3 regions of the Variovorax sp. HJSM1_2 genome follow, and region 1 is predicted to be linked to each of the others. Evidence: predicted binding sites of a transcription regulator. Region 1 holds the regulator's gene; each other region holds the start of a gene.
What was found. The regulator LexA, encoded in region 1, represses DNA repair genes until DNA is damaged. The targets are predictions, from matches to a motif close to ACTGTATNNNNATACAGT.
Positions count from the first base shown of each region.

Region 1 (4,719 bases):
TGGAGATCGATGTGCCGTTTGAAGCCATCATCGAACGCATGAGCGGCCGCCGCTCGCACGCGGCCTCGGGCCGCACCTACCACGTCAAGTTCAACCCACCCAAGGTGGAAGGCAAGGACGATGTGACCGGCGAACCGCTGATCCAGCGTGACGACGACAAGGAAGAAACCGTGCGCAAGCGCCTCGAGGTCTACAGCGCGCAAACCCGCCCGCTGGTCGACTACTACTCCAACTGGGCCAAGACTGACCCAGCCTCGGCTCCCAAGTACCGCGCCATCAGCGGCATGGGCTCGGTGGACGAAATCACCTCGCGCGCACTGCAAGCCCTGTCGGCCTGATCCGACTGGCTAAAGCCTAAGCCTTTGGCCACAAAAAGCCGCCAAGTCCCGTTGAGGGACTTGGCGGCTTTTTAATGTCTGCCCCATGGGCCGGCATGCGCTAGTCATCGATCGGCGCCAGCAAGGCCAACATCAAAGCCACGCGCGCTTTCACCGGGGACAGGCCGCCCGCTTCTGGCAGCGGCTGCACGGCTTGCCCGCCATCCTCCGCCCCCACCACAATGCGCCCGTTGGTGCAGCGCGTGGCGCGTACAACCGCCACACCTTTGGCCATGGCGGCACGCAGCGCAGCTTCCAAAGCGTGGTGCACCGAGCCGTTGCCCGTGGTGGCCACCACCAAGCCCCGCACCCCGTGTGCCAGCAGCGCATGCACCACGGCGCCACTGGTGCCGGCGTGGCTCAGCACAATCTCCACCTCAGGCCACTGGTTCACATCGGGTTGCAGATGTGCAAAGGCATCCGTCCTGGCGATGTGGTGCAAGGCAGCCTGTGCCAGCGCAGAGCCTTTGAACGGCAGGCTCTTCTTGAAGCGCTCGGGCAAGCCGTTACCCAATGGCCAGGCACGCAGGCGGCGTAACACCCCCTCCTCCACATAACCCAACGGGCCGGCATCACCCGAGCCAAACGCGTCGAGCCGGTAGGTGTGCACCTTCTGTACATCCAGCGCGCCGTGCACCGTGCCCGCGCAGACGGCGACCACACCACGCGCCCCAGGCGCCTTGGCCACGGCGACGGCATCAAACAGGTTTTGCGGGCCATCGGGCGCCACGGCGGTCGATGGGCGCATGGCACAGGTCAACACCACCGGTTTTTCCGGATCCAGCACGGCCTGCAGAAAGTAGGCGGTTTCCTCCAGGGTATCGGTGCCGTGGGTGATCACCACACCACACACCTCAGGCTGCGCCAGCCAATGCGCCACGCGCCAGGCCAGTTGCTGCCACACGGCATGGCTCATGTCCTTGCTATCGAGCTGCGCCACCTGTTCGGCCAGCAGCGTCACGCCCATTTGCTTCAAGCCGGGCACGGCGTCGAGCAGTTGCCCCACGCCAACCTGGGCGGCGGTGTAGCCCACGTTGTCGCCTGCGTTTGCCGCCGTGCCGGCAATCGTGCCACCGGTACCCAAAACCACCACCGTGCGCTGCCCAGACAACACATCGGCTGAAAACTTTTCTGCCATGACTTGCAATCCCTCAAAAACTGAATAAAAATACAGGTACTGGATATTCAAACAGCCAAATCAAATACCGCCTTGCTCTGGAGCGCCACATGGACCTGCCACAGTTTTCCGCCAAACTCACTGCCCGCCAGCAACAAATCCTTGAGCTGATCCAGACCGCCGTGGCACGCACCGGCGCGCCGCCTACACGCGCTGAAATCGCCGCCGAACTCGGCTTTCGCTCGGCCAATGCAGCTGAAGAACACCTTCAGGCACTGGCGCGCAAAGGCGTCATTGAGCTGGTGAGCGGCACGTCACGCGGCATCCGGCTCAAGAGCGACACCCTGCGCTCCATCAACGAGTCGCGTGGCAGTCACTTTGGTCACAGTCTCACCTTCCCCAACATGGCGCAACTCGCATTGCCCCTGATTGGCCGCGTGGCAGCAGGCTCCCCCATTCTGGCGCAAGAGCATGTGTCGCAAACCTACTATGTCGAAAGCAGTTTGTTTCAACACACGCCCGACTACCTGCTCAAAGTACGCGGCATGTCGATGCGCGACATCGGCATCATCGATGGTGACCTGCTGGCCGTGAAGTCGGCACGTGAAGCCCAAAACGGCCAAATCGTCGTGGCGCGCCTGGGCGACGACGTGACCGTGAAGCGCTTCCGCCGCACCAAAGACGTGATCGAGCTACTGCCCGAAAACCCCGACTATGAAACCATCGTGGTCGAGCCTGGCGAGCCATTTGAAATTGAAGGCTTGGCGGTCGGTCTGATCCGCAACACGCTGCTCAGTTAGCAGCGCCCCTCACTCCCCTTTCGCTTTTAACCCCCACGCCACAACGGGTGGCGGGCGTTGGGCTGCGCCTGTGCAGTCAACAACCCCGTTGCGGCGTGTCCTTTCAAATCCTGCCTGTGTTCACTACTCGCTTGAGGAGATTCACATGGGAATGGCATTGTTTTCACATTCGGTGGCGATGACGGGCTGGGCCAGCGCCTTGCATGGGCTCAAAGATTGGTTGGCCGCTGGCAAAAGCCAAGCACAGCGCCACACCCTGGCCACCGCAGCGTCGTACCGCGAATTGCAAGCCCCCACACGCAGCGCCTGCAGCACGCCCAACCGCGTGGCACGACCAGCGGCAGGTATTCAGCCATTTGCCCACGCCCCAGCGCGGGCCACACCCCGAGCGGCAGCACGCCCCTTGCGTGTGGTGCGCGTGATCGACACCGCCTCTGCCGCTGCCAGCGCCGGGCGCATGGTGATCTCGGGGCGCATGGCCGACGTCTGCGCCGAGCTCGACCGCCTGGCCGCAACGGAGGCCAACACCGGACCAACACTCGCCCAATGAGGTAACGGTTTGTCTAAATGACACGCTGCACGCGGTGCACGCCAACACTGTGCACGCGGCGCAATGCGAGCAACGGCGCCACATTTTGCAAATCGACTGGGCCAAAACACGCGACGCGCGAGCACAGCGGCACGGACTCCGAGGCACAATAGGCTTCCATGAATATTGTGATTCTGGACGACTACCAAGATGCGGTGCGCAAACTCAACTGTGCAGCCAAGCTGGAGCCCTATACCGCCAAGGTGTACACCAACACGGTCAAAGGTTTAGGGCAGTTGTCGGTCAGGCTAAAAGATGCCGACATCATCGTCCTGATCCGCGAACGCACCCATCTGAACCGCCAACTCATAGAGAAGTTGCCTAGGCTGCGGCTCATTGCGCAGACCGGTCGCATAGGCTCACACATAGACATCGAAGCTTGCTCGGAGCGCGGTGTTGCCGTGGCCGAGGGTGTGGGCTCGTCGATTGCTCCGGCGGAGCTGACATGGGCCTTGATCATGGCCGCCACGCGGCGCTTGCCCCAGTACATCGGCAACTTGAAACATGGCGCCTGGCAACAGTCGGGCATGAAAACCGCGTCCATGCCGCCCAATTTTGGCCTGGGCACGGCGCTCATGGGCCGCACCATCGGTATTTTTGGCTACGGCAAGATCGGCAAGCTGGTGAGCCAATACGCACGCGCGTTTGGCATGAACGTCGTGGTGTGGGGCAGCGAGGCTTCTCGCGAGCGGGCCTTGGCCGATGGTTTGGGCATTGCCATGAGCCGCGAAGCCTTTTTTGCAGAATCCGACATCGTATCGCTGCACCTGCGTCTGAACGATGCCACGCGCAACATCGTTACGCTGGAGGATTTGTCGCGCATGAAGCCAACCTCGCTGCTGGTCAACACTTCACGCGCTGAACTGGTGGAGCCCGATGCCTTGTTGGCTGGTTTGAACCGCGGCCGGCCTGGAATGGCCGCAGTCGATGTTTTTGAAAGCGAACCGATCTTGCAAGGGCACGCCTTGTTGCGCCTGGAAAACTGCATTTGCACCCCACACATTGGTTATGTGGAGCAGGACAGCTACGAGCTGTACTTCAACGCGGCATTCGACAACATTCTCAACTACATCCGTGGCACACCAACCAACATCGTGAACCCCGGCTCGCTCCAAGTGCGGCGTTGAAACCGGCAAAGGCGGTCAGGCGGCGCGGCCCGCGCCGCCTGACGCCGCCAGCCCCGGGCATGTCAGCCCTTGGTCTTGGAGCAACTCCAGGAAGCGGCCCAGCTCAGCGGGTGGTGTAGCCGCCGTTGGCAAAAATCGTCTGACCGGTGATCCACCAGCCTTCGGTCACCAAGAAGCGGATCAGCGGCGCGATGTCTTCGATGTCGGTCAGCCCCTTGTGTGAATAAGCCGACAAAGCCGCCGCCGACGCGTGGTAGGCCACGGCTTCCTTGGATTCCTGGCCGTAGAAAAACGGCGTGTCCATGGGGCCTGGGCCAACCGCGTTGACCGAGATGCCGCGCGCGCCAAACTCCTTGGACGCCGCACGTGTGTAGTGCTCCACCGCCGCTTTGCTGCCGGGGTAGATGGCGTAGCTGTCGGTATAGGCCGCCAGCAGCGAGCTGACGAGCGTGACGATGCTGCCGCCCTGGTTCATGGTGCGGCCGGCTTGCTGCATGAAGAAGAAGGCCGCCTTCGCATTGGCGTCAAAGCTCTTTTCGTAATCGGCCTCGGTCACCTGCAGAATCGGCTTCTTGATCACCACACCGGCGGTGTTGATGGCCACGTCCACACCGCCCAGGCGCTTCACGGTCTCGTCAAACAACTTGGTGTTGTTGTCCACCACGGCCAGGTCGCCCTGAAACGCAAATGCTTTTGCGCCTTTGGCTTC
Region 1 is NZ_JBMOXA010000007.1:63,903-68,621, forward strand. It holds gene adk (adenylate kinase) at 1-338, shown strand, start outside; gene ACFQ95_RS09725 (asparaginase) at 439-1,515, opposite strand; gene lexA (transcriptional repressor LexA) at 1,605-2,294, shown strand; gene ACFQ95_RS09735 (hypothetical protein) at 2,440-2,844, shown strand; gene ACFQ95_RS09740 (D-2-hydroxyacid dehydrogenase family protein) at 3,003-4,010, shown strand; gene ACFQ95_RS09745 (SDR family oxidoreductase) at 4,114-4,719, opposite strand, start outside.

Region 2 (4,719 bases), on a different contig from region 1:
AATATGGTCGTAGCCGGGGGCGATGTCTATGGTCAGCGGGCCCAGGGTATAGAACGGCGCCTCGTGGCAGTGCTTCAACTGCTCGGTCATGTTGGCCTGCACCATGTGCATGGGCACATGGCCCGGGCCTTCAATCATGGTCTGCACGTCGTGTTTCCAGGCCACCTGGGTCAACTCGCCCAAGGTGCGCAGTTCGGCGAACTGGGCTTCATCGTTGGCGTCGGCGCCCGAGCCGGGACGCAGGCCGTCGCCCAGCGAGAAGCTCACGTCGTACTGCTTCATGATGTCGCAGATGTCTTCGAAGTGGGTGTAGATGAAGCTCTCTTTGTGGTGCGTGATACACCACTTGGCCATGATGGATCCGCCGCGCGAAACGATGCCGGTACGCCGGCCCGCCGTGAGGTGGATGTAGGCCAGACGCACGCCGGCATGGATGGTGAAGTAGTCCACGCCCTGCTCGGCCTGCTCGATGAGTGTGTCGCGGAAGATCTCCCAGGTCAGGTCTTCGGCCACGCCACCGACCTTCTCCAGCGCCTGGTAAATCGGCACGGTGCCGATAGGCACAGGACTGTTGCGCACGATCCAGTCGCGTGTGGTGTGGATGTTGCGGCCGGTGGACAGGTCCATCACGTTGTCGGCGCCCCAGCGTATCGCCCACACCAGTTTTTCCACCTCTTCGTCAATGCTAGACGTGACCGCCGAGTTGCCGATGTTGGCGTTGATCTTCACCAGGAAGTTGCGGCCAATGGCCATGGGTTCCACTTCAGGGTGGTTGATGTTGGCCGGAATGATGGCGCGGCCACGGGCCACTTCGTCACGCACGAATTCGGGCGTGATGAGCGCCGGAATCTGCGCGCCCATGGGGTTGCCGCGCAGGCGTTGTTCGCGCTCGGCGTCGCTCAGGTATTCGGCCATCCATTCACGCCGGCCGTTCTCGCGTATGGCCACGTATTCCATCTCGGGCGTGATGATGCCGCGCCGCGCGTAATGCATTTGGGTCACGTTTTGGCCAGACTTGGCGCGGCGCGGTGTGCGCTGCAGGCCTGCGGCTTCACGGCGCAGTTCCAGCAGGCGGGTGTGCTGTTCGTCGCGTGTGCCGTCGTCCAGCGCTTGCGGGGCGCGGCCGGTGTAGGCCTCGGAATCGCCACGCGCCTCTATCCAGGGTGCGCGCAAGGCCGCCAGGCCGTGGCGCACGTCGATTTGTGCACTCGCATCGGTGTAGGGGCCAGAGGTGTCATAAACCGACACACGCTCGCCATTGCTGAGCGCGATCTCGCGCATGGGCACGCGCAATTGCGGATGCAGCACACCCGAGGCGTATGTCTTGGCGGAGGCGGGAAACGGTGCGCGGGTCAGTGCCAGGCGTTCGGCAAAGTCGGCGAGAGCAAGTCTATCGGGAGCATTCATCTGGAGCCTTTCAAAGTACGTGGGTACAAAAAGCTCCGGTCAGTGCCGCCGTCAAATGTGTGCGTGCACGGATTGCTCCACACACGGACTTTTTCTGACATTGCGCTCTTCTTCCGCCGGTACTAACCGGTTCAAGTTCATCGGGTTCGATTTGCATCGTCTCAGCACATGGTGCACCCCGGAGCGAGCGCGAGTATACGCGCTGCAGCACGCCGCCCTGGTCCGAATTCTTTTCTTCCTGGATCACACACATCCCTATATACTGTGTATATAAACAGTATTTTCAAGAGCATCACATGCCCCGCGCCGCCCTGCCCACCCTCGACCACCTCTGGCGCGCCAGCGAACTGGGTGTTGCACCCAGCATCGTGCAGCCCACGGGGCACGCCGTACTGGACGCCGAATTACCCGGTGGCGGCTGGCCCGCAGGGCAGATCAGCGAAGTGCTGCAGGCCCAGCCCGGCCTGCACGAATGGCGCTTGCTGCGTCCGGTGCTGCGCGCCACGGCGGCACGCGGCATGGTGGTGCTGGTGGGCAGCCCGCACTGGCCACACATGCCGGCCCTCAGCGCTGCGGGCCTGGGTTTGGCGGATCTGCTGATGGTCGATACCGACGTGCACCAGGAGCGCCTGTGGGCCGCCGAGCAGGCCCTGCGTTGCCGCGACCTGGCCGCGTTGCTGGTGTGGCTGCCGCAGGCCCGTGCCGAGCAACTGCGCCGCCTGCAACTCGCCAGCCAGGCCGCGCACCAGCCGCGCCCGCCGCTGCTGTTTGTGTTTCGCCCTCTGGATACACAACACGCCACCTCGCCCGCGCCCCTGCGCATAGGCCTACGCCAGGCCACGCAGGCCGCACCAGCAGGCGCGCTTGAAAGCCTGCCCGCGCTGGAGGTGCAAATCCTCAAGCGCCGTGGCCCGGTGCGTGAACAGCCGCTGCTAATCCACACCGCCATGCCTCCGGTGTTGGCCGTGCTGGGCAAGCGACGACAGCAGAGTTGGCAGAACCCGAAACCTATCCCAGTCATCACCCCCGTCACCAACCCCGTCACCTCGTCACCACCGCCCGTCCATGTTGTGGATCGCCCTGTCCCCGCCAGCGTCCTGCCCCTCAGCCCCGAGCGATGGCACAAACACGCCTGAGCCGGCAGCGCCCCTAGCACCACCAGAGGCGGCAGCGGGTGGCGTGCAAGCCGCCAGCCCAGCCGCACTGCAGCAGGAGCAATTGCAGGCACTGAGCTGGTGGGCGCTGCAGTTCAGCCCGCGGGTGTGTGTGCTTGAAGCCAGCGTGCTGCTGGAGGCCTCGGGCAGCGAGCGTTTGTTTGGTGGCCGGCGCGCGCTGCTCGGGCGCATCCAAGAGCAGGCACAACAACAAGGTGTGCCCTGCATGGCCGTGGCCCCCACGGCCTTGGCCGCGCTCGCCCTGCTGCAAACCCTGGCGCCACAAGATGGGCTCCAGCTCGTAGGCTGCAACAGCCAACAACTGCAAGCCACACTCGACGCACTGCCCGCCACCCATTTGGCCGCTGCGCGCCCCCACGACATCACCCTGCAGCAACTCGGTTGCCACACCCTCGGCCCGCTGCGCGCCCTGCCCCGCGGCGGTGTGTCGCGCCGTTTTGGCGCCGACCTGCTGCGCGCCATAGACCAGGCCTACGGCTTGGCGGCTGAGAGCTACGCCTGGGTGCAACTGCCGGAACAATTCACGCAGCGGCTCGAATTCCTGGGCCGGATTGAAGTCGCCTCTGGCCTGATGTTTGGTGTCCACCGCCTGCTGCTGCAACTCAAGGCCTGGCTGCTGGCGCGCCAGTGCGGCACCACCGGGCTGGTGCTGCGTTGGGAACACGACCTACAGCGCCGTAGCGAAGCCGCCAGCGGCACCCTCAGCGTGCGCACGGCCGAGGCCACGCGCGACACCACCCACCTGGCGCGCCTGCTGGCCGAGCACCTGGCGCGCACCACACTCGCCGCCCCCGTGGTGGCCATCACGCTGGAAGCGCTCGACGTGCAAGCCCAGCCCGACCACACGCCCAGCCTGCTGCCGCAAGACCAGGCCAGCGGCGACTCGTTGCAGCAGTTGGTCGAACGTTTATCCGCGCGCCTAGGCCCCAGCAAGGTGCTGCGCCCGCAAGCCCATGCCGACCACCGCACGCCGCAGCACCAGTCGTGGCAACCGGCCACCTGGGCAAAACCCAAGCCGCGCCAAACCAGCACACCGCCCTTTCCCGCTGCACTGGCCCAGCAACCGCCCTGGCTGCTGCGCCAACCCCTGGCTTTGGCCATGCACGGTGATCGTCCGCTGTACCAGGGCCAGCTCACGCGCCTGGCCGGGCCCGAGCGCATCGAGGCCAACTGGTGGGACAGCGCCCCCACACGCCGCGACTACTACCTGGCGCTGAGTGAACACGCCGGTTTGGTATGGATTTACCGCGAGCCTCAAACCGGTTGGTTTCTGCACGGCATCTATGGATAAATCTATGTTTTTCATAGCTATCACCGCTTATGCAGCATGCCCAAAGAGGCGATTTCATGCATGAAGATGAAATCCCGCCAGCCTATGCCGAGCTGCACTGCCTGAGCAACTTCAGCTTTCAGCGTGGCGCCTCCAGTCCCGCTGAACTGGTGGCACGTGCGCAGGAACTGGGCTACACCGCGCTGGCCATCACCGACGAATGCTCCCTGGCCGGTGTGGTGCGCGCACATGTCGAGGCGAAGAAACGCAGCTTCCCCATTCTCATCGGCGCCGAATTCAAGGTGCATGACGGCCCGGCCGCTGACAGCCCATGGTTTAGCTTGGTACTGCTGGCACGCAACCGCACAGGTTATGGCCAGTTGTGCCAGTTGATCACCCAGGCCCGCGCCGGCCTGCCGCGCGGCGCCTATCGGCTGCAAAAAGACCACTGGCCGCTGGCCCTGCCCGACTGCCAAGCCCTGCTGCTGCCGCGGCGCGACCTGCAGCACAGCGCCACGCTGGAGGCTATCACCAGCCACGCGCTGTGGCTGCGCCAGCAATTCCCCGGCGGCAGCGCCTGGTTGGCCGTGGAGTTGCATCAGCGCATGGACGACGCCCTGTGGCTGCACCACCTGCGCACGGCCAGCCAGCACAGCGGTGTGCCCCTGGTGGCGGCCGGCGGTGTGCTGATGCACAAACGCGCGCGCAAAGCCCTGCACGATGTGATCACCGCCGTGGGCCTGGGCCAGCCGCTGGCCGACTGCGGCTACGGCCTGGAGGCCAACGCCGAAGCCCACCTGCGCCCCCGCCCGCGCCTGGCCGGGCTGTACCCGCCCGATTGCCTGGCCGAGACCTTGAACGTGGCGC
Region 2 is NZ_JBMOXA010000006.1:119,672-124,390, forward strand. It holds gene thiC (phosphomethylpyrimidine synthase ThiC) at 1-1,407, opposite strand, end outside; TPP riboswitch at 1,499-1,598, opposite strand; gene imuA (translesion DNA synthesis-associated protein ImuA) at 1,704-2,543, shown strand; gene ACFQ95_RS08700 (Y-family DNA polymerase) at 2,587-3,873, shown strand; gene ACFQ95_RS08705 (error-prone DNA polymerase) at 3,930-4,719, shown strand, end outside.
Region 2: imuA (translesion DNA synthesis-associated protein ImuA) is a predicted target of LexA. The motif match lies at 1,669-1,686, and genes of this name have one in related genera.

Region 3 (4,719 bases), on a different contig from region 1:
CTCACGCTGGAAGATCTTCAATGGAGATGGCTAAAAATTTAGGTGAAAAAGACCTCTAACGCTTATGGGTGATGCGTAAGGCGCTACGTTTTTAGGTTTGAATCTTCTCTAGGCAATAGCCCAGGCCACGCACCGTGGCGATGCGGATCGGCCCCTTCTCAATCTTCTTGCGCAGGCGGTGGATGTAGACCTCGATGGCGTTGTTGCTCACTTCTTCGCCCCATTCACACAGCCGTTCCACCAACTGGTCCTTGCTCACCAGGCGGCCAGCGCGTTGCAGCAGCACTTCGAGCAGGCCGAGTTCGCGTGCCGAGAGCTCGACCATCTTGCCGTCTATGGTGGCCACGCGGCCGGCCTGGTCGTATTGCAGCGGACCGTGTTTGATGGTGCTGGTGGTGCCGCCCATGCCGCGGCGCGTGAGGGCGCGTACACGCGCTTCCAGTTCCTGCAGCGAGAAGGGTTTGGCCATGTAGTCGTCGGCACCGTAGTCCAGGCCCTTCACGCGCTCTTCCACACTGTCGGCAGCGGTCAAGATCAGCACCGGCAACGAGGCATTGCGCCCGCGCAATTTGCGCAGCACTTCCAGCCCGTGCATCTTGGGCAGGCCCAGGTCCAGGATCAGCAAATCGAACTCGCTGTTGGCCATGAGGGCGGCGTCGGCTTCGGTGCCGGATGCGACGTGGTCCACGGCGGCACCAGAAGCGCGCAGCCCGCGCAGCAGTCCATCGGCCAGCACCTGGTCGTCTTCAGCGATGAGGATGCGCATGAGCTTGTCTCCTGGAGTTCTTCTTAATGTGTTCGGCAAACATCAACTGGTAAGTGTGCGCTGAAAATTCTAGGTTGCCTACCTTCGATGAAGTTGACAACGCTGCGCTGGCTGACGCGCGGGCGTCACGCCGCATAAGCCTCCAGGCCCAGCGCCACCACGGCGGCGACCTCGGCCCCCACCGCCGTGCGGAATTCATCTTCGGCCTGGGCCACTGCGTCTTTGAACGCCTGCAGCCACGCCAGCCCGGTGGCGGTGAACAACACGCGCCGCGCGCGCGCGTCCAGCGGGTCGGGTTGACGCGTCACCAGGCCCCAGGCGGCGCATTGGTCGACCAGATCGCCCATGGCCTGTTTGCTCATGCCGGCGCGTTCGGCCAGTTCGGTGAGGCGCGCGCCCTGGGGCGGCAGGTGGCGCGTGATGTGCACGTGTGCGGCGCTCACCTGCGCCTTGGCGGCCAGGTTGCTCAACGCCAGCGGCACTTCGACGTTATGCGCCATCAGGCTCAGCACACGCGCGTCAAAACGGCGCAACGCGTCGCCCATCAGGCGGCCCAGATGGGTCTCGCGCCAGCCGGTTTCTTCCAGCATGGCCTGAAGGTTTTCGTGCGCTAAATCAGCTGAATCTGTCATTTGAAAAATGATAAGGCAAACTGACTATAAAAAGTAGAAATGAATTAAGACTCGTGCCATAGAATACTGTTCAAGCATCCAGCCTGTGATCAATTCCAGTAAAAAAGATGCGCCAACTCATTGATTTAAAAGGAAACTCTCATGGACGCACCCGTCAAAGCCCAAACCGCCGCCAGCGCTGAAAAAGCCAAGGCCCTGCAAGCCGCACTCGCCCAAATCGAAAAGCAGTTCGGCAAAGGCACCATCATGCGTTTGGGTGAAGGCGAGGTGATCGAAGACATCCAGGTGGTGTCCACCGGCTCGCTGGGCCTGGACATCGCGCTGGGCGTAGGCGGCCTGCCCCGTGGCCGCGTGATCGAAATCTACGGCCCAGAGTCCAGCGGTAAAACCACGCTGACCTTGCAGGTCATTGCTGAAATGCAAAAACTCGGCGGCACCTGCGCCTTTGTGGATGCCGAGCACGCCCTCGACACCCAATACGCGCAAAACCTCAACGTGAACCTGCAAGACCTGCTGATCAGCCAGCCCGACACCGGTGAACAGGCGCTGGAAATCGTCGACTCGCTGGTGCGTTCGGGTGCGGTTGATTTGATCGTGGTCGACTCCGTGGCCGCGCTGACGCCCAAGGCTGAACTCGAAGGTGAAATGGGCGACAGCCTGCCCGGCCTGCAAGCGCGTTTGATGAGCCAGGCGCTGCGCAAGCTCACCGCCACCATCAAGAAGGCCAACTGCATGGTCATCTTCATCAACCAGATCCGCATGAAGATCGGCGTGATGTTCGGCTCGCCCGAAACGACCACCGGCGGTAACGCGCTGAAGTTCTACGCCTCGGTGCGCCTGGACATCCGTCGTACCGGCACCATCAAGAAGGGTGACGACGCCATCGGCAACGAAACCAAGGTCAAGGTGGTGAAGAACAAGGTGTCGCCACCGTTCAAGACGGCCGAGTTCGACATCTTGTTTGGTGAAGGCATCAGCCGCCACGGCGAAATCATCGACATGGGTGTGGAAGCCAAGATCATCGACAAGGCTGGCGCCTGGTACGCCTACAACGGCGAAAAAATCGGCCAAGGCCGCGACAACGCGCGCGAGTTCTTGCGTGAGAACCCGACGCTGTCGATCGAGATTGAAAACAAGGTGCGCGAGTCGCTGGGCATTCCACTGTTGCCAGTGGAAGAAGCGGAAGAAACCAAGCCCGCCAAGAAGTCCAAGGCCGAAGCCAAGCTTGAGGAGTAAATAGGATTCCTGCGCTTATCCAATAGGCGCGGGTAGCTATAGAAGTTGAAGCAAATGAACGAACAGTCGGCGCGCCGGGCAGTGCCTCCCATCAGCCTGAAAGGCCGCGCCCTGCGCTTGCTCAGTGGCCGCGAATATTCGCGCTACGAGCTGGAGCGCAAACTCGCCCCGCATGAAGCCCAGCCGGGCGAGCTGGCCAGGGCGCTGGACGAGTTGCAGGCCAAGGGTTTCATCAGCGACCAGCGGGCGGCCGCCTCGGTGGTGCACCGCCGCAGCGCCCGTATGGGCGCCGCGCGTGTGGCGCAAGAGATGCAGCGCAAGGGTTTGGGCCAGGCATTGGTCAGCGAAGCGGTGCAATCGCTGCGCGACACCGAATACGAGCGGGCGCTGGAGGTGTGGCGCAAGAAATACGGCCACCGCTTGGTGGCCGCAGACGAAAGCGCTGTTGACGAAGCGCCGGTCGATCCGCAAATCGCCCGGCAAGTCGCCGCACGCGAGAAGGTGCGCCAGATGCGGTTTTTGCTCACCAGGGGTTTTGCCCCCGAGGTGATCCGCCGCGTGGTGCGCGACGGGCCTGAGGGTTTGGAAGACGATCTGTAGGCAGATCGTCCGGGCCCCTGGCTTGGGGCCCTTGTGGCGTTTAGCTGATGCCCAGCATCAGCTTCAGGTTCTGCACGGCCGCGCCACTGGCACCCTTGCCGAGGTTGTCCAGGCGTGCGATCAACACCGCGTGGCGGTAGGTTTCGTTGGCAAAAACGCGCAACTCCATCTTGTTGGTGTTGTTCAGTGCCAGGGCGTCGAGCTTGCCGTCGCTGGCGGGCTCTGCCACCGTCACCCATTCGCTGCCCGCGTAGTGGCGTAGCAGCGCAGCATGCAAATCGGCGGCCTTGGGTGCGCCGGGCAGCAGATCGAGGTGCAAAGGCAGTTGTACCAACATGCCTTGCTCAAAGTTGCCCACTGACGGCACGAAGATCGGCCGACGTTGCAGGCCGGTGTAGGCCATGATTTCCGGCAGATGTTTGTGCGCCAGGCCCAGGCCGTAGATCTCGAACAGCGGCGCCGTGCCGGCGTGGTAGGCCTCTATCATGCTGCGGCCGCCGCCCGAGTAGCCGCTCACCGAAGGCAGGCACAGCGGGGTGTCGGCGGCGATCAGGCCGGCATCAACCAGGGGGCGAATCAGCGCGATGGCGCCGGTGGCGTAGCAGCCGGGATTGCCCACGCGTTGCGCGTTCTGCACGGCTTCACGCTGGCCAGCGGCCAATTCGGGGAAGCCGAACACCCAGCCCGGCGCGGTGCGGTGGGCAGTGGAGGCGTCGATGATTTTGGGTTTTTTGCCGGGCAGCGCATCGATCATGGCGACCGATTCACGCGCGGCATCGTCATGCAGGCAAAGGATCACCAGATCCACCTGGGCCATCAGCGCGCTTTTGGCGGCCGGATCTTTGCGCAATTCGGGGGCAATGCTGACCACTTCGATCTGAGGCAACAACTGCAGGCGCTCGCGAATTTGCAGGCCCGTGGTGCCCGCTTCGCCATCAATAAAAACTTTCTGCATGGGAATGTCCTACAAGGTCGCTGAAGGGTAGAGAATAACGACACCCTGGTTTGGTGCGTTGCAGCATGATACATTCAAGGGTTTTTTACGAGCGCCTGCCCTGAAAAGTTGAGCTTTTCCAGCCGGGCAAACCCCATCCATTCCTGAGAGAGTCCTCATGAAGATTCACGAATACCAAGGCAAGGAAATCTTGCGCAATTTTGGTGTGCCGGTGCCACGTGGCATTCCTGCATTCACCGTTCAAGAGGCTGTTGAAGCGGCGCAAAAACTCGGCGGCCCAGTTTGGGTGGTGAAGGCACAAATCCACGCCGGTGGCCGTGGCAAGGGCGGCGGCGTGAAGGTTGCCAAGACGATTGAAGACGTCAAGCGCATCTCTGGCGAGATCCTGGGCATGCAGCTCAAGACCCACCAGACCGGCCCCGAAGGCCAGAAGGTGCGTCGCCTGTACATCGAAGACGGCGCCGACATCAAGAACGAGTTGTATGTATCGCTGGTGACCGACCGCGCGACGCAGAAGGTGGCCCTGATCG
Region 3 is NZ_JBMOXA010000024.1:1,802-6,520, reverse strand. It holds gene ACFQ95_RS20535 (sensor histidine kinase N-terminal domain-containing protein) at 1-21, opposite strand, end outside; gene ACFQ95_RS20530 (response regulator) at 92-766, opposite strand; gene ACFQ95_RS20525 (MarR family winged helix-turn-helix transcriptional regulator) at 892-1,398, opposite strand; gene recA (recombinase RecA) at 1,540-2,634, shown strand; gene ACFQ95_RS20515 (regulatory protein RecX) at 2,689-3,234, shown strand; gene argC (N-acetyl-gamma-glutamyl-phosphate reductase) at 3,275-4,189, opposite strand; gene sucC (ADP-forming succinate--CoA ligase subunit beta) at 4,347-4,719, shown strand, end outside.
Region 3: recA (recombinase RecA) is a predicted target of LexA. The motif match lies at 1,464-1,481, and genes of this name have one in related genera.